Regions from separate parts of the Arthrobacter sp. UYCu511 genome, predicted to be linked through region 2. Evidence: riboswitches for the same ligand, from Rfam matches in the RefSeq annotation. Region 2 holds a riboswitch; each other region holds the start of a gene.
What was found. A riboswitch is a leader RNA that binds a small molecule or an ion and turns the genes downstream of it on or off. The one in region 2 is predicted to bind S-adenosylmethionine.
Positions count from the first base shown of each region.

Region 1: another riboswitch for S-adenosylmethionine. It lies ahead of ABIB48_RS06640 (bifunctional o-acetylhomoserine/o-acetylserine sulfhydrylase); the one in region 2 lies ahead of ABIB48_RS04955 (DUF1737 domain-containing protein).
Region 3: another riboswitch for S-adenosylmethionine. It lies ahead of ABIB48_RS04305 (OsmC family protein); the one in region 2 lies ahead of ABIB48_RS04955 (DUF1737 domain-containing protein).

Region 1 covers NZ_JBEPPB010000003.1:206,181-215,807, reverse strand. Annotated here, with positions in the region: gene efeU (iron uptake transporter permease EfeU) at 1-1,534, opposite strand, end outside; gene ABIB48_RS06660 (histidine phosphatase family protein) at 1,659-2,336, opposite strand; gene ABIB48_RS06655 (CPBP family intramembrane glutamic endopeptidase) at 2,407-3,288, shown strand; gene ABIB48_RS06650 (VOC family protein) at 3,464-4,102, opposite strand; gene ABIB48_RS06645 (Tex family protein) at 4,217-6,745, shown strand; SAM riboswitch class IV at 6,966-7,083, shown strand; gene ABIB48_RS06640 (bifunctional o-acetylhomoserine/o-acetylserine sulfhydrylase) at 7,159-8,475, shown strand; gene metX (homoserine O-acetyltransferase MetX) at 8,568-9,627, shown strand, end outside.
Region 2 covers NZ_JBEPPB010000002.1:359,411-369,037, reverse strand. Annotated here, with positions in the region: gene ABIB48_RS04970 (UDP-N-acetylglucosamine 1-carboxyvinyltransferase) at 1-980, shown strand, start outside; gene ABIB48_RS04965 (O-succinylhomoserine sulfhydrylase) at 1,022-2,233, opposite strand; gene ABIB48_RS04960 (rhodanese-like domain-containing protein) at 2,244-2,636, opposite strand; gene ABIB48_RS04955 (DUF1737 domain-containing protein) at 2,633-2,893, opposite strand; SAM riboswitch class IV at 2,999-3,117, opposite strand; gene ABIB48_RS04950 (Pr6Pr family membrane protein) at 3,262-3,903, shown strand; gene ABIB48_RS04945 (aminodeoxychorismate lyase) at 3,909-4,838, opposite strand; gene ABIB48_RS04940 (HdeD family acid-resistance protein) at 4,904-5,509, opposite strand; gene cls (cardiolipin synthase) at 5,696-7,171, shown strand; gene pabB (aminodeoxychorismate synthase component I) at 7,189-9,408, opposite strand; gene ABIB48_RS04925 (low molecular weight protein-tyrosine-phosphatase) at 9,401-9,627, opposite strand, start outside.
Region 3 covers NZ_JBEPPB010000002.1:212,870-222,496, forward strand. Annotated here, with positions in the region: gene ABIB48_RS04275 (ABC transporter ATP-binding protein) at 1-106, opposite strand, end outside; gene ABIB48_RS04280 (ABC transporter ATP-binding protein) at 106-1,905, opposite strand; gene ABIB48_RS04285 (hypothetical protein) at 2,146-2,829, shown strand; gene ABIB48_RS04290 (hypothetical protein) at 2,826-3,440, shown strand; partial or broken gene ABIB48_RS04295 (1-aminocyclopropane-1-carboxylate deaminase) at 3,460-4,447, opposite strand; gene ABIB48_RS04300 (GntR family transcriptional regulator) at 4,460-5,128, shown strand; gene ABIB48_RS04305 (OsmC family protein) at 5,243-5,785, opposite strand; SAM riboswitch class IV at 5,823-5,941, opposite strand; gene ABIB48_RS04310 (ABC-F family ATP-binding cassette domain-containing protein) at 6,198-7,835, shown strand; gene ABIB48_RS04315 (trimethylamine monooxygenase) at 8,278-9,627, shown strand, end outside.

The DNA of each region.
Region 1 (9,627 bases), on a different contig from region 2:
AGGCGGCGGATTCGTAACTGTTCAGTGCCGCCACGGTGGAACTGACCTGGGCGTCCGGGACGTGCCAGCCTTGCGCGTTGTGCACGGCAATGGTCCGTGGTGAGCCAAGCCCGCCCCCGGTGAGGGTGAGGGTGCTGGCCTGAGTGTTGACGGCGTCCACTATGACCCCTTGGGCCATCCAGAGCGTGATCTGGCCCTGGTGCTTCCACGAGGCGGTGAAGGGGCCCGGGTTGGCTGAGGCGCTGATACCCACCGGCATGCGGCCGCCGTTGAGAGTGGCCAGTTCCTTGGCAGTAAGGGTGGCAGATTCGGTGCTCTCGCCGGCAGTTCTCTGGCCAGCCGTGCCGCCGGGTGCACGCAGGCCGGCAGTTCTCTGGCCTGGTGCGCTCTTGCTCGTGAAGACCGAGACGGTGCGCCCGGCGTGAGATTCCGTGCCGTGTCCCGTGAGTTCATGCGAAATTTCGGTGCCGTTGCTAGCTGTTTCTACGAGGGAGAGGGATGCTGGCGCAGACCAAGAAGCAAAGAGATCTCCGAGAGTGGCACCGGAAGCGTCTCTTTGCTGCGCAACGCGCAGCGTGGCTGCCGGGTCACCGGAGGAGGTGATGGCCGCCGTCGTGCTGGTAGCAAGAGGGTTCGCGGGGATGGCCAGGGGTGCGGTGATGGCGAGGGTTAGGGCAGCAACGCCCATGGCTCCGGCGCTGGCGAAGTACACGCGCGGCAGGGCTGCCGGGCTGGGTCGCCAGGTGCGCGGCCAGAGGATGAAGGCCAGCATGGGGATCAGGTACAGGGCCCAGCCCAAGAGCTCCACAACGCGGGGATCCGGCGGGATGCCGAACACGCCGGTGAGGATTGCGGCCCGGGCGGAGCCATTGGGTGCCAGCCAGGTGAGATCTATCGTGGTGCCTTGGCCTACGTTAATCCACCCGGCCTCGTGCGCGGTCCGTAGGGATTTCATGACCAGGCCGGCGGCCACGAACACCAGAAATATGCCGGTGGCTTTGAAGAACTTGGCCAGGTTGAGCTTGATGGCGCCGCGAAAGAGCAGGAAGCCAATGCCGCAAGCAATACCCAAACCCAGCACGGCGCCCAATCCGGCTGCCAGCGGGCTCAGGGATGATTGGAAGGCGGCAACCATGAAGACGGCGGTTTCCACGCCTTCTCGCAGCACGGCCAGAAACGCCATGAGCGCCAGTGCAGTGACGGAGCCGCCCTTGAGGGCCGACCAAGCATGCGTCTCGAGAACGGATTTCATGGAGCGCGAATTCTTGCTCATCCACAGGATCATGTAGGTCACTATCAGCACGGCCGCGGCGCCAATGAGCGTCTCCATGGCTTCTTGCTGCTGTTGTGGCAGCGCCGCTGAGACTAGTTCCAGCACAATTCCTGTGAGGGCGCTCAGGAGGACCGCGGCACCCACACCCAGCCACATTGGCCGAAGGGATACGCCATTGCGGCGCAGAAATGCTGCGATCATACCCACTATGAGAGCGGCTTCGAGGCCTTCACGAAGGCCAATGACAAATGTTGCGAGCACGTGTTGCTCCGGAGTCCGTCGAAGGTGCGACTGGGGTCTGCCCCTGTACTTAGGCAAGGTTACCCTTTGAAGGACTAAAAAATATAATTAGGCCAGTGGAGTGTGGCCTATTGCGGCACTTGTGTCACCAAATGTGTTCGGGAGCGTCCATGACTGTTTTGGTGGGCTCGGCGGCCGTCCATTGCCCAAAGGGGGCGTCCAGGATGTAGCGCTGGCCGTCCTTGATGAGGGTGCGAGTTTCGGCGTTGGAGGGATTGTTCAGTGACTCAAAATACTCCACCGACCAGTGGAACCAACGCATGCAAAATAGCCGCATGGTCAGCCCGTGCGTGACCAGTAACGTGTTGGGAGCGTAGTCGGGGCGGGCCCAGTGGCGGAAGAGGGTTTCCATGAAGGAGGAGACCCTGTCATAAACATCTGAGCCCGATTCGCCTTCCCGAAAGCGGTAGAAGAAGTGACCGTAGGCGTTGCGGAGTTCCTTTTGGTCGGCAATCTCTGCGGGGTTCTGGAAATTTGCCCAATCCTGCTCCCGCAACCGCGGCTCTTCCATGACGGTCTCTACGAGGTCCCCCAAATTCATGGCTTCAAGGGTTTGATGGGCACGCAGATACGGTGAGACATAGACGCGCACTTTTTGGCCATCCAATTGCCGGCGCACATGCTCACCGGTTGCCTTCGCCTGGGCCACGCCCAGCTCCGTCAATGGGATCCGGTAATCCGGCAGCCGGTTGTAAATGCTCTGGTCCACATTAGCCGCCGACTGGCCGTGACGGACCATGATGATTTGACGAGGAGCACCCATCTGCTGACCCTATCCCAGCCGGGGTGCGGTCCGGGTGCACAAATGCTCTGGGCCGTGCATCATTACGTATATGAGTGAACAGCGTCCCGTACTTCCCGCTTCCGACGGCGGCCCTTTTGTCCCAGCCCCAACCCCCTCACGTGCCGGGGGCGCTGGACTTGTGGGAAGCCCTGATTTTGCTGGGGGTGCGGATTTTGCTGGGGGTGCGGAGTGGGGGAGTAAGTCCCGGCGCCGGCTGATCATTGAAGTATTGCTGGTCCTGGGACTCTCACTGGGGCAGTCGGCCGTGTACTCGGTGGTCTCGTTGCTGGACAAAATGAGCCGGGCACCCATAGCCCAAGGCACTTCTACCTTGAATACTGTCCAAAGCAACCGCGAGTTCTTTGACTTTACGTACCAGATTCTTGGCATCTTCTTTGCCCTGGTGCCGGTCATGCTGGTGTTTTATCTGCTGGCCGAGCCGGGCAAGTCAGTGTTCAAAAAGATCGGGCTCGATTGGCGGCACCCGTTCCGTGATGCGCTGGGTGCGCTGGGCTTGCTGGTCATCATTGGGGTGCCATCGTTAGGGCTGTATGCGGCTGGCCGGGCCATGGGCATCACCACCGAGATCATCCCCAGCGCCCTGAATCAGTACTGGTGGACTATCCCTGTACTGATCCTCTCAGCCATCCGGGCCGGGGTGCTGGAGGAAGTGATTCTCAACGGCTACCTGCTGGGGAGGTTGACAAAGATTGGGCTAAGCTGGTGGGCTGCCATCTTCCTGGCGGCATTGCTGCGGGGAAGCTATCACCTCTATCAAGGCTTCGGCCCGTTCATTGGCAACTTTGCCATGGGCCTGCTCTTTGGCTGGGTTTATAAAAAGTGGGGCCGAGTAGCGCCGTTGGTGATAGCCCACGCGCTGGTGGACATTGCGGCCTTCACGCTGGGCCCGGCACTGGGCTTCGGCGGCTGATGTTTTCTGCCCGGCGTGCTGTGTGCACTGTGCGCCGGGTACGCGTGGGCGCGCCGAGGACCGTGGACCGTGCGCCGGGTACGCGTGGGTACGCCGGGCGAACTGAGAAACGCCAGCAGGGCCCACCCTCACTGGAGGATGGGCCCTGCTGGCTTAGTGCTTGATGGTGAGAGTGCTAGATGGTGACCTGGCCGTTAGCCGTTTCAAAGGTGACGGACATGATGCCGGGGGTGCCGCGCGGGGCGATCCATTCCACAGCGACGTCTTCCAGAGGGGCCTCGACGGGTTCGCCGAGCCATTCTGTGACGCGTTCGGCGCTGCCGGCAATGGTCAAGGAGGACAACCGCACGGTGGCGGCACGGGCCTGGGAAGGGTGCAAGGTGGGGTCGCCCTCCCATTTGAGCATGTAGGGGACTTGGGGGTCGGCAATCAGGCCCTTGATGCCGATCTGTTGCCAGATAAGTTCCTGGCCGTCGGGGAATTTGCGGTTGCCCGGGACCGCGCTGCGTCCCAGTCGATCCTCAAAGGGGGCTAGGTCGTCAACGGCGACGCACCAACCCATCCAGCCACCACCTGCTGCGGAGCGGGCCTTGACAGCCTGTCCAAAGGGGGCCTTATCCGAGGCCGGGTGGTTGAGGCACTCGACAATTTCCAAATAATGGTGATCGGTCAGGGGGATGATCATATTGCGGGTGCCGAAGCGCGGGTGTATTCCGCCCTTCACCGCGGTGACCCCGAGGGCTGTCGCGATTCGCTCCGTGGTGGCAGCCAATCCATCTGATTCACTGGCGTAAGAAACATGATCCATTCGCATGAGTTCATCTTGGCACTTTGTTCCATTCCGCTCGACTTAGCGTTACCTAAGTCACATGGGACGTCTGATGTTGGGGTGCTGCGCGAACTCTGCCGGTGGGGCAGAATTGATAAGGTGACTGAGACTGATGCACCCTTGAATCTGCCCACCGCCGCAACCGTGGCCGAGCGTATAGCCACCGCCATTGCCGCCGAGTTGGGTGTGCGCGCCGCCCAAGTGCGGGCTGCCATTGGCTTGATGGACGACGGCGCGAGCGTGCCCTTTATTGCCCGGTACCGAAAAGAAGTCACCGGGACCCTCGATGACACGCAATTGCGTGATCTGGAGGAGCGGCTGCGTTATCTGCGTGAGCTAGAGGCCCGCCGCATGGTGGTGCTGGAGACCATCCACGGGCTGGGCAAACTTAGCGCGGTGCTGCGCCGATCGGTGGAGACTGCCGCCACAAAATCGGAGCTGGAGGATCTGTACCTGCCGTACAAATCCACCCGCAAGACCAAGGCGGATACGCCTAGGGAAGCGGGTCTGGAGCCTTTGCTCGACGCGCTGCTGGCGGACCCCTCAAAGTTCCCGGCCGTAGAGGCTGACGCCTTCGTGGATGCCGGACGCGGTGTGGACACAGCCGATGACGCGCTTGCCGGCGCCCGAGCCATCCTGATTGAACGTGCTGGTCAGGACGCGGTTTTGGTGGGCGAGCTGCGTGAACGGCTCTGGAAAACTGGCCGGCTGCGGTCCTCCGTCAAGGCGGGCAAGAGCTCCGACGGGGAGAAGTTCAAGGACTATTTTGACTTCGCACAGCCGCCGCACACCCTGCCCAGCCACCGGGTATTGGCCCTGTTGCGCGGTGAAAAAGAGGGTGTGCTCTCACTGGATTTGGCAGAGGGTGATACCCGCGATGCAGACGCTCAAGTGCAGGCCCGCGCCAAGTATGAAAACGCCGTGGCCCACTCACTTGGCATTGCCGAATCCGGCCGCGCTGCCGACTCCTGGCTCGTGACCAGTGCCAAGCTGGCGTGGCGCACACGCATCCTGACCCGCCTCTCGGTGGACCTGCGCGTGCGCTTGTTCCAGAGTGCAGAAGAGGAATCAGTGCGGGTCTTTGCTGCAAACCTGCGCGATGTTCTGCTCGCCGCCCCGGCCGGAAACCGCTCCACCTTGGGCCTTGATCCGGGCCTGCGCACAGGTACCAAGGTGGCGCTCGTGGACGGGACCGGCAAAGTAGCGGCAACGGATACCATTTACCCGCACGCACCGGTAAATCGCTGGAACGAATCCCTGGCAACCCTGGTATCACTGGCGCAAAGGTATGACGTTGAGTTGATTGCTATTGGCAACGGCACGGCGAGCCGTGAAACTGACAGGTTGGCCACTGAACTTGTGGCTGAGCTCAAGCGGATCAATCCCGAGCGAAAGGTCACCAAGCTGGTGGTCTCCGAAGCTGGCGCGTCCGTCTATTCGGCGTCCGCCTTGGCTAGTGCCGAACTGCCTGGCATGGATGTGTCTTTGCGCGGCGCTGTCTCGATTGCTCGCCGGCTACAGGACCCGCTGGCCGAACTGGTCAAGATCGAACCCAAATCCATTGGGGTGGGGCAGTATCAGCATGATCTGACGCCGGCCAAGCTGGACCGCTCCCTCGACGCCGTCGTAGAAGACTGTGTCAACGCCGTGGGGGTGGACCTGAATACTGCTTCACCTGCGTTGTTGGCGAGGGTGGCCGGAGTGGGTCCCTTGTTGAGCGAGAATATTGTGGCTCACAGGAACCAGCACGGGCCCTTCAGCAAGCGGCGCGAACTGCTCAAGGTGGCGCGGTTGGGGCCCAAGGCTTTTGAGCAGTGTGCCGGGTTCCTGCGGATCACCGGGGGAGCGGAGCCGCTGGATGCCTCCAGTGTGCACCCTGAAGCGTACGGTGTGGCACGTAAAATCCTCGCTGCAGTGGGTGCAGGGGCCCACGATATTGCCGGAGGCGTTGGGGCCGTGGGTGGCGTGAACCCGGCCGACTTCGTGGACGGTGACTTTGGTCTGCCCACGGTTGCTGACATCATCTCCGAGTTGCAAAAGCCTGGCCGTGATCCCCGGCCCCGTTTTGAGACTGCCACCTTTGCTGAGGGCATTGAGAAGATCACCGATCTGCGCCCCGGCATGATTCTAGAAGGCACCGTGTCGAACGTGGCCGCCTTCGGAGCCTTCGTCGATATTGGTGTCCACCAGGACGGGCTGGTCCACGTCTCAGCCATGAGCAACAGCTTCGTTTCGGACCCGCACACCGTGGTTAAATCCGGTCAAGTGGTGCGGGTGAAGGTTCTAGAAGTTGAGCCCGAGCGCAAACGCATCTCCTTGACGCTGCGCCTTGATGATCAAGCCGGGGAGAGGAACGCCAAGCCCGACGCCGGCTCCCGCGCGTTAGGAGGTCCCTCACCTGCGCGCAGTGCGCCCCAAAGTGGCAACCCGGCGGCCAAGAGTGGCGGCCCGGCTCCGAAGAGTGGAGCTAGCGGCCAGCGCCGGCAGGGGAATCCGGGATCGCAGGGCCGCCAAGGCGGGCAGCCCCGGGATAGAGGGACGGGCACCTCCACCAATACGGCTAATACCACCAACACAGCCAGTACAGCCATGGCAGAAGCCCTGCGCCGCGCAGGCCTAGGAAAGTAATCACTCGCTTACCGGCCAGCCCGGTCAAGCCAGTGGAAAATGATCCCGATCTACACCCGAAACCCTGCCGGGCGCCGTGCAGGGGGAAAAATCTCTCCAATATCAGTGACTAATTCGCCCTAAAGCTCTCTCTTGCGCAAATTCCACGCAAATATTCGCAAAAAGTCATAAACTCGTCATATTCTTGCGAAATCTTGGGCATTCTTTCACACTGGAGGCAGGTCATGAGTGTCAGCGAATAGCCCCGGCTTGCTGACCGGCAACCCTCCTTCCGCGGCGGGGTGCCCCGGGTGAAGACCTGGCACCGAACCATCCGGTTTGAGGTGCAAGCGCGGGCCATATCCGTTCAGGCCCTTCCCGCATGGCGCGGTGGAGGGCCTTTGCCGTAGGCCTCTAGTGTGAAGGAAACAACCATGAGCAACGGTTGGTCATTTGAAACCCGTCAGATCCACGTAGGTCAGGAGCCCGACGCCACCACCGGCGCCCGTGCCCTCCCCATTTATCAGACCACGTCTTTCGTCTTCCCGTCCGCAGAGAGCGCTGCCGCCCGCTTCGCGTTGACCGAGTTGGAGCCCATCTACACGCGCCTGGGCAATCCCACCACGTCCGTTGTTGAAGACCGCATCGCGAGCCTTGAAGGCGGCGTTGGTGCGCTGATGCTGGCCTCGGGGCAGGCCGCCACCACGTTCGCCATCTTGAACATTGCCGAGTCCGGGGACCATATTGTCTCCAGCCCCAGCGTGTACGGTGGCACGTTCAACCTGCTGGCCCACACGCTGAAGAAGCTCGGCATTGAGGTCACCTTCGTTGCCGATCCCGATAACCTGGATCAGTGGCGTGCCGCCGTGCAGCCCAATACCAAGGCCTTCTTCGGCGAGACGGTCTCCAACCCGCGCCAGGACGTCCTTGACCTGGAAAACATCAGCGCGATTGCCCACGAGGCCGGTGTGCCGCTGATTGTGGACAATACTCTGGCCACCCCGTACCTGATCCGCCCGCTGGAATGGGGTGCGGACATTGTCATCCACTCCGCCACCAAGTACCTCGGCGGGCACGGTACGGCCATTGGCGGGGTAATAGTTGACGGCGGCAAGTTTGATTTCGCTGCAAACCCGGAGAAGTTCCCCGGCTTCAACACCCCGGATGAAAGCTACAACGGTCTGGTCTATGCCCGTGACTTGGGTGTGGGCTGCGCACTAGGTGCCAATCTCGCTTACATTCTCAAGGCTCGTGTGCAGTTGCTGCGTGACCTGGGAGCAGCAATTTCCCCGTTCAACGCCTTCCTGATCGCTCAGGGCATCGAGACGCTGAGCCTGCGCGTGGAACGGCACGTCAGCAACGCCGTCACGGTGGCACAGTGGCTGGAAGGAAATGAAAACGTGGAGGCTGTGGCCTACGCGGGCATTCCCTCCAGCCCTTGGTTTGAGCGCGGTCGCAAGTACGGCCCCAACGGCACTGGTGCCATCATCGGTTTTGACATCTTGGGAGGGCTCGAGGCTGGCAAGCGTTTTGTTGACGGCCTAGAGCTGCACTCGCTGGTGGCTAACTTAGGTGATGTGCGTTCCCTCGTCATCCACCCCGCTTCCACCACCCACGCCCAGCTCACGCCGGAGCAGCAACTGGCCGCAGGTGTACGGCCGGGTCTGGTGCGCTTGTCGGTGGGTTTGGAAAATGTTGCAGACATCATCGCTGACCTTGAAGCCGGGTTCCGCGCCGCAAAATCGGCGTGATCCGCGTGGGACGGGCTGTGGATAAGGGCTTGTTGTCCTCGGGGTTCGCTGCTGCCGCGGCGCAACCTGTTGGTGAGGACTTCTGTGCAGCTGTGGGACAAGGCGGAGGTGTGTTGCGCTCGATCGAGATCGGCGCCCTTCCCCTAGAGGCCGGGGGCGTGCTGCCCTCGGTGACCATGGCTTTTGAATGCTGGGGGACATTGAACGCCGCCGGTGACAATGCCGTGCTGATCCAACATGCCTTGACCGGAAGCACGCACGTCAGCAGAGGCGAGTCCGAGGAAGATGGTTGGTGGGAAGGCCTCGTTGGCCCCGGCGCCGTTATTGACACCAACAAGTACTTTGTGGTGTGCGCCAACATGCTGGGCGGCTGTTACGGAACCACCGGCCCCTCCAGTATTGCGGAGGACGGCAAACCCTACGGTTCCCGGTTCCCCTTCATCACCATCCGTGATTCTGTCGAGGCCGAGGCCCGGTTGTCGTCGCGCCTGGGCGTCACCTCGTGGCATGCGGTCATTGGCGGTTCCATGGGCGGTGCCCGTGCACTGGAGTGGGCGCTCATGTACCCCGAAAAGGTGCGCCGCTGCGCCGTCGTCGCTTCCTGTGCCTCCAGCACGGCCGAGCAAATTGCCTTCGCCCAGGCCCAGGTGCTGGCCATCCGGCAGGATCCGCATTTTGTTGGCGGCGACTATTACGACGGCGCTGCCCCCACCACAGGTCTGGGACTGGCCCGGCGGATCGCGCACATCACCTACAGGTCTGAGCCTGAAATGGGTCAACGGTTTGGCCGTAAATCCCAGGACGACGGCGGCACCATTAGCCACGTGCGGCTCGCCCCGGAGGTGGGGGGACAGTTCCAGATCGAGAGCTATCTGGACCACCAGGCGCACAAGTTGGTGGGCCGTTTTGACGCGAATAGTTACATTGTCATTACCGAAGCGCTCATGAGTCACGATGCGAGCCGTGGCCGGGGGAGCCTGGAACAGGCCTTGAAAGTGGCCTCAGGGGTGGAATTCATGGTGGCTGCGGTCAACAGCGACAGGTTGTATTTCCCCACCCAATCGGAGGAGCTCGCGGCAGCGCTGCCTGGAAATGTTGTGGTTGCCAGCATTGATTCACCCATTGGACATGACGGTTTCTTGACCGAAGTGG
Region 2 (9,627 bases):
GTATCCCTTACGCCGGCGGCTGCGACCTTGGCACCCGCACGGTGGAGCCGCACATGCAGGCGCTGCGTGAATTCGGCCTCATCGTCAACGCACATGACGGTTTCTACCAGGTACAGGCACCTGTCAGCGATGCCGAAGACCGCACTTTTGTCCTGACCGAGCGTGGGGACACTGTCACGGAAAATGCCATCATGGCTGCGGCACTGCGTAGCGGAACCACTGTCATCCGCAATGCCAGCCCCAATTACATGGTCCAGGACCTCTGCTTCTACTTGCAGGGTCTGGGCATCTCGGTGGACGGTGTTGGTTCCACCACGCTGACCATCAAGGGCAAGTCAGTGATTGACGTTGACATTGAGTACGCCCCATCAGAGGACCCCATCGAGGCCATGAGCCTAATCACCGCCGGCATCGTGACCAAGTCCAAGGTCACGGTCCGCCGCGTGCCGATCGAGTTCATGGAAATTGAGCTGAAGGTCCTCGAGCAGATGGGTTTTTGTTACCTTAAATCGGCTGAATATATGGCCCGCAACGGCAAGACACGGCTCGTGGATATCACCACTTTGCCGTCCGAGCTAAAGGCTGCCCCGGATAAGATCCATCCCATGCCATTCCCGGGCCTGAACATTGACAACCTGCCGTTCTTCGCCGTGATTGCCTCCTGCGCCGAGGGCACCACGCTCATCCACGATTGGGTTTACGAGAACCGGGCCATCTACCTGACGGAACTGAACCGCCTCGGCGCCGGCGTCCGCCTGTTGGATCCGCACCGCATTGACATCAAGGGCCCCGTTGCGTGGCGTGCCGCCGAGATTGGCTGCCCGCCGGCACTGCGTCCGGCCGCCTGCATCCTGCTGGCCATGCTCGCCGCCAAGGGCACTTCTGAATTGCGCAACATATATGTGATTGAGCGCGGCTACGAAGATCTGGCCGAGCGGTTGAACACCATTGGCGCCGAGATCGAGTACTTCCAAGACTGAGTACAAACGCCAGCGGCCTTGCCACTGCTGTTTTGGCCAGCCTAAATGGCCGCCAGGGCCACCGCGAGATCCAGCTTCAAATCATCCACATCCTCCAATCCCACCGACAGGCGCAAGAACCCGTCGCTGAGACCGATCGCGGCGCGCCCCTCGGGCCCCATGGCACGGTGCGTGGTTGTGGCCGGATGAGTGATGAGAGACTTCGCATCCCCTAAGTTATTGGAAATATCGATCACGGACAGCGCGTTCAGCAGCGCAAACGCGGCATCCTTGCGAGTACCCGACACTGGCTGAGCCAGCTCAAATGTCAGCACCGTGCCTCCGGCCTTCATTTGCTTTTTGGCCAAATCATACTGCGGGTGGGACGGCAGATGCGGGTACAGCACGCGTGCCACCTGCGGTTGGGCTTCAAGGAATTCTCCGAGTGCCAAGGCATTGCTGCACGAGTGTGTAACCCGCAGATTCATGGTTTCCAGGCCCTTGGTGAGCACCCATGCGTTGAACGCGGAGAGCGCCGGGCCCGTGTGGCGCATCAGGTTCTTGACGGGCCCTTCGATGAACTCCTTGGTGCCGAGGATTGCGCCACCCAACACCCGGCCCTGGCCATCAATGTGCTTGGTGCCCGAATAGACGATGATGTCCGCGCCGAAATCGCCGCAACGCTGCAACAAGGGAGTTGCGAAGACGTTGTCGGCCACCACCTGCGCGCCAGCGGTATGAGCTAGATCGCACACAGCTGCCACGTCAATGATTTCCTGCATGGGGTTCGACGGTGACTCGAAGAAAACGGCCGTGGTGGGCACCGATAAGGCCTCGCGCCACTGATCCAGTTCCGGCCCGTCAACAAATACGGTCTCCACACCCCACCGCGGCAGCAGCTCATTCAGAATCACAAAGCAGGAGCCGAACAGGGACCGTGCTGCCACCACTCGGTCCCCGGCTGCTAATAAGGCACCCAAGGCGGTGAATACGGCTGACATGCCCGACGCCGTCGCAAAGCACGCCTCTTTTCCTTCCAACAGCCGCAGCCGTTCCTGGAAGGTTGCCACGCTCGGGTTGCCGTAGCGCGAATACACGAAGCGGTCCACCTCGCCCGTGAACGCCTGCTCGGCAGCTTCCGCCGATTCGTAGACAAATCCGGAGTTCAAAAAGAGGGCTTCGGAGGTTTCTTGAAAATTGCTGCGGTCAAGCCCGCCGCGTACCGCCTGGGTGTCCTGCCCCCAAGTGGCTGCGTGCTCATTAAAGTTGCTCAATGATATTTCCTTAGCGCCAGGGGAGGTTGCGGTTCTTCCAGCCGTTGAGAATCCGATCTCCGTAGGGATCAGTTTCTCCTTCAAAGCCTTCAAGTACGTTGTAGGCGGTGTACCCGGCGGCTGTGGCTGCTTCGGCGGCGGCAATAGAGCGGGCACCGGAGCGGCACAGCACTATCAGCTGCTTTTCCGGGGGTACTGCTGCCGCCAGCTCTGCCAGAAAATCAGGGTTGCGGGCGCCCGCGGCGAGATTCCACTGGATAAAAACCGGTTCTGATTTCAGCGTTGAGGTGTCGGGGACGCCAATGTGTGCCCATTCGCCCGCTGTCCGTACATCCACGAGTGTTGCCCCCGCGGCTACAGCTTCCCAGGCTGCGCCCGGGCTCACATCTCCCGCGTAGCTCATGCGATGCCCTCGCCATCAAACTCAAGTTCGGCGTCGAGATCATCCACGGCAGTGGCGACGGCGGCATCGCTGCTGGCCACGGCCTGCGGAAGAATCACGGCCTGCGCGCAAATGACGCTGGTGCCGTTGTAGGTGAGGGCGGGGCCGCCGTGCAGCACATAGCCGTCGGCAAGGGCGGTGGAAATGCGCTCGCAAAAAGAGCGGTCATCAGGGCCGGTGATGAGCCGGTAGGCCAGGGGGGATTCGTCCGCGGTCATGGTTCTCTCCTCATTGCAAATGGCTGCGCGTTGCAAACGGGAGCTGGTGGCAGTTGACGAAGAGTTGGTTGTAAATGTCCGCTCTTGAGCCCGCACCACAAGGAAAGTTCACGCTTGCAAACGCCAGCCTAGGTAGCTGGTTTGCCGAGTAGTCACCTGAGGCACCCCGCCGGAAAGAGGGTTGCCGGCCAGCAAGTCAGGGCTTAACGCTGGCACTCATTACTCACCTTGAAAGTAGCACACCACGTGCCGGGTCCGGTGAAGAACCTGCCAGTGTGCACAAACATGACGGCGACACCCAGATATCCGTTCACATGGTGGCGGGACGGACCTGATATCTCTGCCGCGTCCATGACATGATGAAACCCATGACAACTCGGCGATTGTTGGCGGCACTACGGTTTCTCTTCGGCGCGTTCACTCTTGTGGCAGTGGGCATCCAATTTGGCATTCACCTGAGCCACGGTTTCAACGTGTTGAACTTCTTCAGCTACTTCACGAACCTGTCCAATATTCTTGCCGCCGCCGTCCTGCTCACGGAGTCAGTACTGACCTGGCGCGGGAAGGAGCTGGGCCCGGCTTGGCAGGTTCTGCGGTGCGTATCGGTGGTGTGCATGGCCCTGGTGGGGATCGTGTTCACCGCCCTGTTGCGCGAGGTGGATCTCGGCGCGCTCCTGCCCTGGATCAATACCTGGCTGCACTACATCATGCCCATTGCGGTTGTCGCGGATTGGTTGATCCAACCGCCGCGCCGGCCCATCCCGCTGACCCGGTTGGGTGTTGCAGTGCTGTTTCCGCTGGCATATTTGGCCTATTCCCTGATTCGGGGCGCCGCCACGGACTGGTACGCCTATCCCTTCTTGAACCCCGGCAACGGGGGCTACGGCGCCGTGCTGCTCAGTTGTGTGGGGATCGCGGTAGCCTTCCTGATCGCCAGCGCGGTGCTGATTCTTCTGGGCAACAAGCTCCGCCCGCTTGTTAGGCCTGTGCCCAGCGGTCAGTCGAACTGATGTGTTTACAACGTGGTGGCCAGGAGCGCCGATAGTTCCGCCGTAAGCTCGGCTCGGATGGCGGCCGTGCCGATTTCCTTCCCGTCAATGGTGGTCACGGGCGCCAGTAGCCGCAGGCTGGAAATGAGCCACACGGCGTCGGCATCCAGCAGATCGGCAGGTGTTAGTGGACCGTAACCCAGCTCCCACCCGGCTTCCTGCGCAGCTGCGAACAGTGCGCCCTGCGTGGTGCCGGGCAGTATCCCGGTGTCCAAATGCGGGGTGATGAGCCGCTTGAGCGGTACGCCGGAATCGTCACTAACGTGTGCTAGAAGAACTGACGATGTGGGCCCTTCCAACACGAGCCCGTCACCGCTGGTGAAGATCACGTCATCCGCGCCCTGGTGGTGTGCGTGCCGAAGTGCGGCCATGTTCACGGCGTAGGAGAGTGTTTTGGCGCCCATCAAAAGCCAAGGGGCACGGGCTGCAATATCGCTGTCATAGCCACGCTCCAACAAGAGCACGGCCAAGCCCTTCTCCCGCTGGGCAGCCAACGAGGCGGACACCGGGCTGACCGTGACCCACGCTGTGGGGGAGTTGGCGCCCTCGGGGCCTCGGGTAGCGATAAGGCGAACCACGCACTGGCGAGATTCGTTGCTTGCACCGTGGTCTGCGGAATCCTCTGGTGCCCCGGCAGCATAAGCTGTGAGCGCCGTCGTAATTGCCGCCTGCCACACCCCGGCGTCAGGGATGAGTAGGTCCATGGTGCTGGCCGAGACGGCAAGGCGATCTAAATGAGCCCGGATTTTGCGTGGCTCCCCATCAATAGCGAGCATGGATTCAAAGATCCCGTCACCGCGGGTGAGCCCCTGATCCGTAACCAGAATGTTGGGAACGGTGGCGTCTGCAACGCGGCCGGCCGGGTGGGCGGGGTCCAAGAAAACCAGAGTTGTCATGACTGAGATCTTATCCCCACCCGCTCCCTGCCCTCGTGCCTCGGTCTGGGTCCCTCGCAGTCGTACTAGCGTGTGAGGGACTTGCCGAAGGTGAAGGCACGGACCAGGCCCACCACACCCAAGATGATCAGCATGATGGCTGTTATCAGCAACAGCCATTGTGCGGTCCAGACGGGAACAGCGAGCACCGTGATGCCGGCTACCACGCTGATGGCGCCGAACACGATGGCCCAGGTGCGGGTGGGGCCCTTGCCGGCTTCGGCCATGGCGATGATGCCTTCAATAATCCAGCCGATGCCGATCATGATGACGGTGAATACCAGCAGGAGCTCGCCCGTCGCGGCCGAGTTACGCAGGGCGATGATGCCGGCAACCATCACGAACAGGCCCAAGAGAACATCCAGGATCCGCATCCCGGCGGAAAGGCTGTGGCTAAAGATGCCAACAGCTACCTTGATACCACCAGTGATGAGGAAGTTGATGCCTAAGATTACGGCCACCACAGCCAGAGTCTTGGTGGGCCACAACAGCAGGATAATACCGAGAACCAAGGCCGCAACGCCGCTAATGGCAAAGGCTAGGCGCAAACCCTTTACTGCCTTCTCCGTGATTTTTTGCGGATCTAAGGCAAAAACGTCCATGCTGACGGTTGGATTGTTTGAGCTGCTCATGGCGCTACATCCTCACTTCGGGAAGTTCAAATTATGCTCAGCATAGCCGCAGCACCTCACCCGAGCACAGCAAGTCACAGCTGGCGCACGTCACACGGCCAGCGTTGCGAGTGGGCCTGTGCGAAAGAGCCGTTAGGCTATTGTCACTCGCGGCTGAAAAGCCGGTTTAGCTAGGAGGCATGCGTGATTTGGACGGCGTTTAGCCTGCCCACAGGCAGTGTCTGGCTGTCTGCGCTGATTGTACTGGTGGATTTTGGCATCCGAGTGGTTGTTTTGGGTGTGATTCCGGGAAACCGGCGCCCCACTACTGCCATGGCGTGGCTGCTGTGCATCTTCTTCCTGCCCTATGTAGGGTTGCTCCTTTTCCTCATGTTCGGCAATTTTCGGCTTTCCCGGCGACGGCGTGAGAAGCAAGACGCCGTCAACCAGCGCATCATGGAAGGCACTAAGGGCATTGCGTCTTTGGTGCCCGAATATGATGGGCCGGCCTGGGTTAAATCGGCCATTGAATTGAACCAGAATCTGGGGTTTTTCCCGGCCATTGGTGGCAATACTGTCCGTCTGATTAAGGGATACCAGGAGTCCTTGGATCTTATGGCCGATGAAATCAGCCAAGCCACCGACTACGTCAACGCCGAGTTTTACATCATGAGTTCAGATGCCAGCACGAACAGGTTGTTCCAGGAGCTGGAAGCTGCGGCTGAACGCGGAGTCCGGGTGCGGGTACTTTTTGACCACATTGGGTCACTGCGGGTACCCGGCTATCTGGGGATGATCCGCCGGCTCAAGGCGAGCAAAATCCAGTGGCGGCGCATGCTGCCACTGCTGCCTGTCAAAGGCCAATGGCGCAGGCCGGATCTGCGCAACCACCGCAAGATTCTGGTGGTGGATGGCCGGGTGGGTTTCACGGGTTCACAAAACGTCATTGAGCCCTCCTATCGAAAAAAACGTAACGTCAAGGTTGGCCGTCAGTGGGTAGAACTCATGACACGTTTGGAAGGCCCCATTGTTGGCACCCTGAACGTCATGTTCGCCACTGATTGGTCCTCGGAAACCGAAGAAAATCTTGAATCTCAAATGGCTGCATACCATTGGGACACGTTTGAAGGTGGAGCCCTCTGCCAGGTGGTGCCCAGCGGGCCGGGATTTGTTACTGAGAACAATCTTCGCCTTTTCAACACTTTGCTGTATTCGGCAGAAAAACAGATCACCATCTCCAGCCCCTATTTTGTTCCGGATGATTCCCTTCTCTATGCCATCACCACCGCAGCGCAACGCGGTATTAAAGTGGAACTCTTCGTCTCCGAGGTGGGTGACCAGTTTCTGGTCCACCACGCTCAACGCTCCTATTACGAGGCGCTCTTGCGGGCCGGGGTGCGCATTTTTCTTTACCCCAAACCACTAGTGCTCCATGCCAAGCACTTCACCGTGGACTACGACGTTGCCGTGATTGGCTCCTCCAACATGGACATGCGCAGCTTCTCACTGAACCTTGAAGTCACTGTCATGATGATCGACCGCGCAGTGGTTGAACAAATGCACGCTGTTGAAGACCACTACCGCTCCATGTCACGTGAGCTGCATTTGGAAGAGTGGCTCACACGCCCAATTCTGGCCCGTTATGTGGACAACGTGGCCCGCCTAACCGCTACTTTGCAGTAGGCAACGCCCCGTGCTGCCTACCGCGGGAAATCGGCTCCCAGCGTGGATAAAACCCCGTGAGCCTTGGCCTGAATCTCCTGCCACTCCGCCTCGTCATCAGAGTCTGCCGTGATGGCGCCGCCGATCCCCAGCGAAAGGTGCGTGCCGCCGTCGTCCAGGTCTTGGAGGACCAGCGTGCGGATAACCACCGATAAATCAGTAGCAGCATTGAGGGAAAAATAGCCGATAGCGCCGGAATAGACGCCGCGCGGGCCGGCTTCGAGGCGGCTTAAAATGGCCATGGTGCTGATCTTCGGCGCACCCGTCATGGACCCGGCCGGAAATGCGGCAGCCACTGCTTGGGCTCGCGAACTGCCCGGGGCCAGCCGCGCCTCGATGGTACTGACCATCTGGTGCACCGTGGCGTAACTTTCAATAGCGCACAGCCGCGGAACCCTCAGTGAAGCCGGGACAGCAAAGCGCGAAAGATCATTGCGCAGCAGGTCCACGATCATCACGTTCTCGGCCCGATCCTTGGGTGATGACGCCAAATCCTCCCTGAGCGCGGCATCCAGCGCAGGGTCCGGATCACGCCGTCGGGTGCCCTTGATAGGCTCGGCACGCATCAGCCCCGCCGCATCAATGCGCAGGAAACGTTCAGGGGAAGTGCTGGCAATGCTCAGCGGACCGAGCCGGAGGAACGCTGCGAACGGGGCCGGGCTGCGCTTGCGCAGAGCCTGGTAGGTGGCCCAGTGATCCAGCCGTTCCGGCATGTTTGCCTCCAGCGTGGTTGTCAGGCAAACCTCGTAGGAGTTGCCGTCGCGGATCTGGGCTTGTGCCGCCGCGATCTTGTTCTTATAGCTGCGTTCGCCGTCCCTGCTAGTGAATTTCGGCGCTTTCCCATGTGGTGCCTGCTGTGGTGCCTGTTGAGGTTCAGGCGTCACTTTCGAGAGGGTTTGCTCCGTTTGGGCTGCTGGGCTCTCCAGCGCTGCTGCGTGAACTGCGCGGACGGTCTCCAAGAATTCTTGCGCTTCCCGCTGTGACGAGGGCTGCTGGGCGCCTGTCAGCGTCAGGACATAGAGGCAGTTCTGCCAGTGGTCAAGAACCACGGCGCGGCCTGCGAATATCAGCGCAGCATCAGCAATGGAATCCGGCCCAGTAGACAACCCAGCATCCGGACCGGTAGGTAGCCCGTCATTTGGCCCGGCAGTTTTCGGAGGTGCAGGGGCAGCCTGGACGCCGTCCGGATCGCCGAGACCGTAGCCCAAATACCCCAGCCAACCCAAAGTAAAGTCACCTGGATAGTCAGCCGGAGCGCGCACGGCCTTGCGCCCCCACGACGAGTCCAACCAAGGGAAAAACTGTCCACTGATATGAGCACTCACCTGACCCGCGGAAAGAGTTGTCAGCCCGCCCTGGTGGTGGGCTAGCTGGCCAAAACAACCTGAATCATCCGCCATGATGGAAAAGCGGGAACGGGCTGCTGCCGAGAACTCCCCAGGATCTCGTGCCAGCTTGATTGTCCCAGCCGGCTGCGCCGCCCCGCCTGTCTCAGCTATTGAACTATCCAGCCAGATGGCGTGTTCTGCCGCCCCATACAGCGAATGGAACAGCTGCTGGGCAGGTGGCAGCCCTTCGATCCTGACGGCGGAGAACTCCAGGCCACGCCGGCCTGCCAGTTCCGGGGAGAGCACGTGTTCCAGCTTGGGTAACTGGGTCAGCGCCGTTAAGACACCCTCGAGGGCGTTGGCCACACCATTACTTCCGTCCACAATCACATCGGCAAGCTGTGGGCGGTGACTGTCATCGAGGAGGCGGTCCTCCTGCTCAGCCCAAAGATCCCAAAATGGGGCGTAGGTCTCGCCGTCGCGCTCCAGCGCACGCTTCTTCCTGGTGGGGGAGGGCGTATCCACCCAAATGACGGCGTCCAGGAAATCCCTGGCCCTGCCATGGGAAGATCCCACACCCTCTACAAGAACCACCGGGGCAAGCTCGGTGGTGCGGGAGGCGCCGTCGTGCTTGGCCTCCCAATCCCATGCCGTCCATGTAGCGGGTTTCCCGGAATGCAGGGGCTCCAGGACAGTTTCAATATAGCGTTCCACGCCGCCGGCCAGTCCGTCCCAGCCGGGGTAGATGTCTTCAAGATGAAAGAGGGAGATGCTGCGGTGGCGTCGCAACAAGGTGGCCAGTTCCACGGCAAGGGTGGTTTTGCCGGCGCCGGATCGCCCGTCCACGGCAATGATGACGGGCTTAGGCACGGGCGCGGACCAGGGCCAGGATGCCGGGGATCGCGGCGGAGATCAGGTTCGCGCTTTCGTCAAAGTCGCGCGCGTTTCCGTACCAGGGGTCGTAAATGCCCTGCTGTTCGGTTGGCAAGTGGGCGGCTTCGGGATCGAAGGAGCGGAGCATGTGCACCTTGGCAGCGGCCGCGTCGTCGGGGGCCAGTGCCGCCAGCGCGTCGTAGTGGTCCGTGTCCA
Region 3 (9,627 bases), 150 kb from region 2:
AAAGACTAACGACGCCGGCCAGCGGCTTTTTGTGCAACCGCATCAACCGCAGGCCCTCGGCCTTGACCTGGGCGGAGTCCGCCACAGGCAACATTGTCTCTGTCATTACTTCTCCCCCTCGGTGGCGGTGCTGTGGTTGGCGTTGGCGGCTACTGCTGCTTCGGTGTGGCCTTGACCGTTCATGCCCTCACCACGGACCACCACCTTGCGGTATTCCGGGACAGTGTCCAGCAGGTGCCGGTGTGTGCCCTGAGCCTGCAGCTTGCCGTGCTTCAGAAAAGCCACAGTGTCCATGGCGCCCAGCAGCAGCGGGCTGGCCGTCACCACAAGTGTGGTGTGCGCAGCGGAACCGCGGCTTTTGCCCAGCGCCCCTGCTATCCGTTGTTCGGTATGTGCATCGACGGCGCTGGTTGGTTCAATGAGCACCAGCACCTCCGCTTCGGTCAGCACAGCACGAGCCAAGGCCAGTCTCTGGCGCTGGCCGCCGGAAAAGCTGCGCCCCTTTTCCGTGACTTCCGCGTCTAGGCCCTGCTCCAGACCATCAAAGACGTCCTGTGCACTGGCCACCTCAATGGCCGCCATAATCTCCGTGTCGCTGTGCCGGCCGTCCGGGTCTAGCTCCTCGCGGAGAGTGCCGGTGAACAACTGCGGTTCGGCGTCGGAGACCACAATGCGGGAGCGCACCTCACGCAGCGGCATCAGGTGCAGGGCCTCGCTGCCCCACTGCACCACAGCCTCACGCAGCACTGCGTCCTCAAAACGGCCCAACCGCCGGGCCAGCTCAGCGGCTGCGGCGGGGTCCTCCGAAACAATCGCGCTCATCCCACCCGGGGCAACCACCACTCCTGAAACCGAGTCGAGCAAAGCGCTCGGTGCGGCCGGGGCTGGGACTGTTGTCTCGGCGTCGTGCACGGCTGAAGGGGTGGCCAGCACATCGATGATGCGGCGGGCACCGACCTGGGCACGGATGAGGCGGGAGACGGCGTCAGCGGCGGTGCGGATGGGCGAGACCAGGAAGACCGCGTAACCGTAGAGGGCCACGAGCTGGCCGGCCTCGATCTGCCCGGTCACGGCCTGTACCGCGCCGATCCAGGTGAAAGCGACACTGAAAATTCCAACGACGAAGACCTGGGCGGCGTCGAGGTCGGCCAGGGACCAGGCCACCTTGTTGCCGGCGAGCTGAGTTTCCCGGGAACGCTCGCGGTAACGCTGGACGAAGATGTGCTCGCCACCAATACCTCGCAAAACGCGCAGGCCGGCCACGGTGTCAGCGCCCAATGCCGTCATTTTTCCGGCCGCTTCACGTTGGTCTTTTTGGCGACGTTGGAGGGGGCGGATCACGAACAACATCCCGGCACCGCACAGCGGCACGCCCACCAGGACCACCAGTCCCAGCTGCCAGGAGGACTGGAAGACAAGGTAGGAGACCAGCAGGTATCCCACAACGGAGCCGGCCAGGCGTGCGGCGACGTCAAAAATCTCGCCAATGCGCATGGCGTCGGAGGCACACGTGGAGACCACCTCGCCGGTGGAGAACTTTTGCGGGAGAGCGTCGCCGCTGCGGGTGACCTTGTGGCCAACAATCTGGGCGGACCGGAAGGCCGCCTGCATCCAGTTGCTCATAGCGGCGCGGTGACGCAGCGTGGCGGAGATTGACTGGATGATGGTCAAGCCCACCAGCAGGCCCACCCAGAAGGAGAGACGGCCGAAGTTGCCCGGCAGGATGCCCTGGTCGATGGCTTGGCCCAGAATGTATGGCGTCAGGGCCTGGCACACCGTCCAGATGGAACCGTACAGAATGCCGAGCAGGAGGGTTCCTCGTTGGGCGCCAGCCAGCCACAAAAGATAGCGTGAGGGTGAACGGAGATCGGGTTTTCCGGCGGATTTGTAAGGGAATGAACGCACTGCGGCCTTCTATCGAATTCAGGGGTTGGTGGGCTACGAAGACGCGATCCAGCACGCCGCGGCAGCTTGCTGCGGGCGGTGCGATCTGCGTGTCTGTGTTCTCTACCTCACAGTTATTGACCCTAGTGCACACAGGAGTCATGGACCAAGTGAAATCTTGCAGCTTGTGGAGCCTCCGGTATTTTGTGCCGGGCCGCACTGCCCTCCGATAGCATCACGGGACAGGGTCCATGATCGGAGATGACAATTCACGCACCTCAGGAACGCCATATTCGCGCCGTTTCCGAGTTTCACCGGGAGAAACGCAGCCAGCGACGGCAAATTCTTACGTTGCTGTTCTTAGGCTTGCTCCTGTGTTTAATGATCCTGCAAATCCATCACCCCCTTGACAAGGGGCGCATTGCCTCGTTTGGCGATCTCAACATGGTGTGGGGACGTCTCCTCGAGCGGTTGCTGGCACCTTTCACCAGTCCGGGGACCTTTGAATTTAGCATTGATGCCCTTGGGTGGATCCTTGGCGCCACGGCAACCACGCTGGTTGCTTTGGTCTTTAGCGGCCGTAGCCCCTTGGGTATGGCCAATGAATCCCAGGTTATGGCACTGGAGGAGCTACTGGAGCTCCTGACGCTATTGGTTGGCATTGCCGCCGCCGCAACCATGTGGATGGCGTTGCACAACGTCTTCTTCCTGCCCTCTGCCCCTGATTCCGGGCCTGAGTTCTTCCTTGGCATGCTCTCGTTGATGCTGGTTATTTTCTCCGTGGTCCGCCAGCGTGACACGGCAGTACAACGAGATATTGATGAGTTCCACCTGACCACCTCCATGCGGCTGCGCATTCAGCGGTGGGAACGGATGTGGGGCATTTCCACACACAACCGGATCCGGGTGGATGGGCGCAAGATCACCGGGCTGGTGGCCTGGTGAGCCTTGCCGGGCTACTCATCACCTTGGTTTCGTTGTTCTGGCACAGTGAGCTCACGCCCGTGCGGGTCCTGCTCTCGGCACTGGCACTGACCCTGCTGGTAGTTGTGAGCGCTGCACTATCCGCTCTGGCAGTGTCCTTGTACCGCAGCAATCCGCGCCCAGGCGTGGGGCTGGCGTACGCCTCAGTACTGCTGGTGGTGGTGGCGTTGGCAGTGGTCAGCCCGCTTGTTGTGGCCGCATGGCAGAACAACAAGGTGTTACTGGCCTTGCTCAGCTACTTCATTTGGCTGGGACCAGCCCTGTTCCTCATTTTCCGCAAGCCCCAGTCCGCCCACATGTCCCCTCTCGAATTCAAGCTCTCCGCCCGGCCCAAAAAACGCGTACCCCACGGCCTGATCGCCATTTTCGACGGCGCCCGTGAGGCAGCGTACTGGGTGGAGCTGACCATGGAGGCCAGGCGGCAGCTGCACTACCAGACTAAGCTAGCCCGCTTTGAGCTGGCACAGGCCACCGCCCTCGCCGCGGAGGCAGAGCCTGCCAGAGGCGCTCCGATTCCAGGGCCGGAAGCCCCTGGCTCTGAACGGGAAGCCCCGAGCGCTGAGGAATCCTGACCCTGTCCGCTAATGTTCTTTAGCGAAACAGTCCGCTGTAGGCATTCAACGCCAGCTGTCCGCCCGAATGCGCGTAGAGGACGTTGCTGCTGGAAGGAATGTCCTTGCTGCGGACAAGGTCAATCAACCCAGCCATGGATTTTCCTTCATACACAGGGTCGATGATCATGCTTTCAAGGGATCCGGTGAGTTTTATGGCCTCGGGCGTGGATTCCACAGGGATGCCAGAGTGGTTGCCGGCCCAGCCTTGCAAGACAGTGGTCTCGTCGTCACGGATCTTCCTGTCCAAGTCCATCAGCTCAGCTGTGTGACGGGCGATCCGGGCCACCTGAGCGCGAGTCTTTTCAATGGTGGCTGAGGCGTCAATGCCGATGACGCGCCGCGGCCTGTCTTGTCCCGCAAATCCAGCGATCATGCCTGCGTGGGTGGAGGCGGTAACGGTGCAGAGCACAATCGTGTCGAAGAAGACACCTAGTTCCTTCTCCTGCTGCTCCACTTCATAGGCCCAGTTAGCAAAGCCCAGCCCGCCCAAGTGATGTTCGGAGGCGCCTGCCGGGATGGGATAGGGCTTGCCCTGGCATCTTCGACGTCCTTGATGGCTTGTTCCCAGCTGCTACGGATGCCAATGTCGAACCCAGCTGCATCGAGGTGGACGTCGGCACCCATGATGCGCGAAAGCTCAATATTGCCTACCCGGTTGGATAGCGGGTCCGGTCAGTCCACCCAGTTTTCCTGCACGAGACGGGCTTTCACACCCGGCTTGCAGCCACTGCCGCCACCTGACGGGTGTGATTCGACTGATATCCGCTGATGGAGACGAGCGTGTCAGCTCCTTGGGCAATGGTGTCCGGAACAATGTAGTCGAGTTTGCGGGTCTTATTGCCACCAAAAGCCAGACCACTGTTGACATCCTCACGTTTGGCCCAAATCCTCGCGCCGCCGGGATGTTTGCTCAGACGCGCCAACTCGTGGACGGGGCTGCGGCCAAACTCCACCTGGGACGATATATCCTATGTTGCATGCCGACTCCTCCGCCCCAGGGAATTCACAAGCGCTCCCTGCTTCGTAATGACGTGTACGATTCCATCCGCGACGCCATCGTCAATGGCACCTTCGCTCCGGGCGAGCGCCTGCGGGATCCGGAGCTAGAGGCATGGTTGGGCGTGAGTCGAACCCCTATCCGGGAGGCTCTGCTCCGGCTTGAGCGGGCCGGGCTGATTATTGCCCAGCCGGGCCGGGCCACCATCGTCGCCCCGCTTGATGCCGCCTCCACCGTGAATGCGCAGCAGGTAGTCGCGGCCATGCACGAGCTGGCGGCGCGGCTGGCAGTTCCCCTGCTGAGCGAGCAGGACCTTGCCACCATGACCGCTGCCAACGTGCGCTTTGCCGCCGCCATCAAGAAGAACGACGCCGATGCCGCCTTGGCTGCCGATGACCAGTTCCATGCCGTTCTCGTTGGTGCGTGCGGAAATGACATGGTGCCAACCATGCTGGACCAGGCCATGCCACTGTTGCGGAGAGTGGAGCGTCAACGGTTCAGTTCCCACGATGCGCAGCATTCGGTCAGTGCGCATGCGGACATCATCAAACTTGCCACTGCGGGCGACGCCGACGGCGCAGCACTGGCCACACGTGCGAACTGGCTGGCTCTCGGCATCCAAGCAGTCGCCGAAGAAACTACAGCTTGAGTGTTGTGGGCTACTTGCCTGCGCCGCACCACCGTGTCGAATCGTTAGGCTTCATCCTCGAACACATGCGGTGCGGCGTCCTCGGCGTTGACGCTGCTCAGGATTTAGTGATGTCTAAGCCTTCGTGACGACTGCGCTGACAGGCGTGGTGTGGCTTAACAGGTCTTGGACAGGGCAGCGTGCTTCAACAATGCGGCCGAGCTCTTCGTAGCGTTCCTGCGATTCAGGTCCCGTGATGCTTACGGCTAGGCGGATGTCGCTGAAGCCGGGACGGATTGACTCATCGATCCCGAACAAGCCACGGACGTCCAGATCACCTTCGGCCTTGATGGTGATGTCATCGAGCTGGATACCCAGTTGCTCCGCGTAGAGGCGGTACACCACAACTTGGCAGGCGATGACGGCACCGAGTGCGAATTCCACGGGACTGGCTGCGGCATCGTCCCCAGCAAGTGCGGCAGGTTCGTCGACGAGGAATTGGTGTTTGCCGGCGCTGATGCGCGTGGCCACCGAGCCAACCCCCACGCCGGCGGCTGTGTACGTGAGCTTCGCATTGTCCGGACTGGCTCCGATGCGCTTGGCCCAGGCTGCGCCGGCTTCGCCAAGGCGCGCCGATCGCTGTGCTGCGTCGTCAATAGTTACAGTGGTCTCAGTCATGATGTCTCCATTCAGGGGAACGCAAGTGCCAGGCACCGCGCCATACTTACGCCCGCGGCAGCTGCCGGCGGCGTCGAATCCTCACCTGGGGCACCCCACTATGGTTGCGAGGGTTGCCGTCCAGTCGGCCAGGGCCTCTGACTGGAACTCTTGATTCTGTCCACTAGATTGCCCTGACAGAGGGCCTCAAGCAACCTTGCCGTCACACACGGCAACATTTCGGCGGCTTCCCCGAATCGGTCCGTGAGAAAAAGTCGCTTAACTCAGTTCTAAACGACCTTTTCTCACGGACCGATGGGAGATGCACAATGGAGGCGCGGTTGAAGGCGGGGACGGGTGGGAGCGGGTGCGCCGGGACCCCGGCAGCACAAAAACGTCCGGGCGGCGCAAGGAAGCGACTTAAGATGGATGCATGAGCGCAACACTTGTCGCGAAGGACCTTTCCGGAGGCCACGCACACCGCACCCTTTTCAGTAACCTCTCCTTCACTGTGGCCCCGGGCGACGTCATAGGCGTGGTGGGTGCCAATGGTGCCGGCAAGTCAACACTTTTGGCTCTCCTCGCGGGCGCCACCACCCCGCAGGGCGGCACCGTCAGCACTGCCCCACAAGACGCCTTCGTCGGCTGGCTGCCGCAGGAACATGAGCGGATCGAGGGCGAAAGCATCGCCGCCTACATTGGCCGGCGCACCGGTTGCACCCAGGCCACGGAGGAGATGGAATCATCCGCAGAAGCACTAGGCTCCGGCAACTGCGCCGACGATGACCGCTACGCCGCAGCCCTGGACCACTGGCTCGCCTGCGGTGCCGCAGACGTGGATGAACGCATCCCGGCCACCCTGGCCGAGCTCGGCTTGGACCTCACTCCCAGCACCCCCATGACAGGGCTCTCCGGCGGGCAGGCCGCCCGCGTGGCGTTGGCCGCGCTCCTGCTGAGCCGCTTCGACATAGTACTTCTGGATGAACCCACCAATGATCTGGACCTGGCGGGACTGGCCCGGCTGGAAGAGTTCGTCAGGGGTCTGCGCGGCGGCGTGGTCCTCGTCTCGCATGACCGCGAGTTCCTGGCCCGCACCATCACCTCCGTAGTGGAGCTGGACCAGGCGCAGAACAAGGTGGCCGTGTATGACGGCGGTTACGACTCCTTCTTGGAAGAACGTGCCATTGCAAAGCGCCACGCCCGCGAAGCCTATGACGAGTTCGCGGACAAGAAGGCGGACCTCGTGGGGCGCGCCCGAGTCCAGCGCGAGTGGAGCTCGCAGGGTGTACGCAACGCCATGAAAAAAGCCCCCGACAATGACAAGATTCGGCGCAAGGCCGCCAGTGAATCCAGTGAGAAGCAGGCGCAGAAGGTGCGCCAGATGGAGTCCCGGATCGCCCGCCTGGACGAGGTTGAGGAGCCACGCAAGGAGTGGGCCCTCCAATTCAGCATTGGCGCAGCACCCCGCTCAAGCACCGTGGTCTCTACGCTTAACGCTGCGGTGGTGCGCCAGGGCAGCTTCACCCTGGGGCCGGTGACTGCACAGGTGAACGCTGGAGAACGCATAGGCATCACCGGCCCCAACGGCGCCGGCAAGTCCACCCTGTTGCGGCTGTTGCTGGGCCGCATTTCCCCGAATGACGGTGTTGCCTCCCTGGGCGCGAATGTTGCCATCGGGGAGATTGACCAGGCGCGCAGCCAATTCCCAGAACAGGCTCCGCTAGGAGAGGGCTTCGAGGCGCTCGTGCCGGAACTGAATCAGGGCGAGGTGCGTACCCTTTTGGCTAAGTTTGGGCTGAAAGCTGACCAGGTGACAAGCCCGGTGGGTGCGCTCTCTCCCGGCGAACGCACCCGCGCATCGTTGGCACTTTTGCAGGCCCGCGGCGTGAACGTATTGGTGCTAGATGAGCCCACCAACCATTTGGACCTGCCAGCCATCGAGCAACTCGAGGAAGCGCTGGAGAGCTACGAAGGCACGCTGCTCCTGGTCACCCACGACCGCCGGCTCCTTGAAAACGTGCGCTTGGACTCCCGGTGGATGGTGGAGAACGGCCAGCTACAAGAGCTTTAAGGCATCAAGCAACGTTCCATAAGGGTCTGCACAATCAAAGGATTGCGCAGACCCTTTGCCGTTTCGCGGAGCCCACAGAAACAAAGCATTAGAAGTACTTACTAATCAGTACGCTTTGACTTATTATCCCTAAAATGTTGCAATAGGTAACAAGTTTGCTGCACTTTTTGGATCTGCAGCAGGCTGCTTTTCGAATCCTGGTGCACTCCTTGTACCTCACACAGGTTCCGGACAACGCCTTCCGCGTGTAAGTTCCGCCAGAACCACGGGCGGCCATCCGCCTGGTCTTTTGCCGCAGCAAGTCTGCCGCCCGCGCACTTAGCGCCTTGATGCTCCGCCACGGGAGCGCCGATCACGGCCCGCCCGTTCATGCTGTTGAGCTATGGATTCGAAGCGTCTGGTGACACGAGGACAAAATGATCCAAATAATGAGGAGAAAAGCATGACATTGCGAGTCGGAATCATTGGAGCAGGCCCCAGCGGCATGGCACAGTTGCGTGCCTTTGACTCAGCAAGCCAGAACGGCGCTGACATCCCGGAGATCATGTGCTTTGAGAAGCAAAGCGACTGGGGCGGCCAGTGGAACAGCAGTTGGCGCACTGGCTTGGATGAACACGGTGAACCCGTGCACTCGAGCATGTACCGCCACCTGTGGTCCAACGGCCCGAAGGAATGCCTGGAATTCTCCGACTACTCCTTCGACGAACACTTTGGCCGCGCCATCTCCTCTTTCCCGCCCCGCGAGGTCCTCTTCGATTACATCAAGGGCCGTGTTGAAAAGTCAGATGTGCGCAAATACGTCCAGTTCAATACTGTTGCCCGGCACACCAGCTACAACCAGGACACACAGGAATTCACGTTGACGGTGGAGAACCTGATCACCGGCGTCACCACCGATCATGTCTTTGACAAGCTCGTGGTCTCCTCCGGCCATTTCTCCACCCCCACCGTCCCCGAGTTCAAGGGCATTGGCTCTTTCCCCGGCGAGGTCCTGCACGCCCACGATTTTCGCGGCGCAGAGCGCTTTAGCGGCAAGAATATGCTGCTGATTGGCGCCAGCTACTCCGCGGAGGACATTGGCATGCAGGCCCACAAGATGGGCGCCGCCTCGATTACTTTTAGCTACCGCAGCAACCCCATGGGCTTCGACTGGCCCGAGAACACTGTGGAGCGCCCGCTCGTAACCGAATTCGAGGGTAAAATCGCCCACTTCTCCGACGGCACCTGCGGCGAGTTTGACGCCGTCGTGCTGTGCACCGGATACCAGCACAAGTACCCGTTCCTGCCCAGCGATCTGTCACTGACGTCCAAGAATGTGCTCTACCCGGGGAATCTCTACAAGGGCGTGGTGTGGCAGGAGAACACCAACCTGTTTTACCTTGGCGCGCAGGATCAGTACTACACGTTCAACATGTTTGACGCGCAGGCATGGTTTGCCCGCGACGTCATGACGGGCGCCATCGAGCTGCCGTCTCTAGCCCAGCGCGAGGCAGATATTCAGCTGTGGCTGGAACGTCAGGCTGCCTTGGCGGATCACAATGCCGAAGCGGATTTCCAGTCGGACTACCTGCGTGAGCTCATTGCCGCAACGGACTACCCGCCGTTTGATCTGCACGCCGTTTCGCAGCTGTTCAAGGACTGGATGCACCACAAGGAAACCGACATCCTGGGCTACCGGGACATGATTCACCAATCCGTGGTCACCGGCACCATGGCCACCAAGCACCACACCCGGTGGATCAATGCCATGGATGATTCGCTGGACCGCTACCTTAATGGCCCGTCGCAAGAT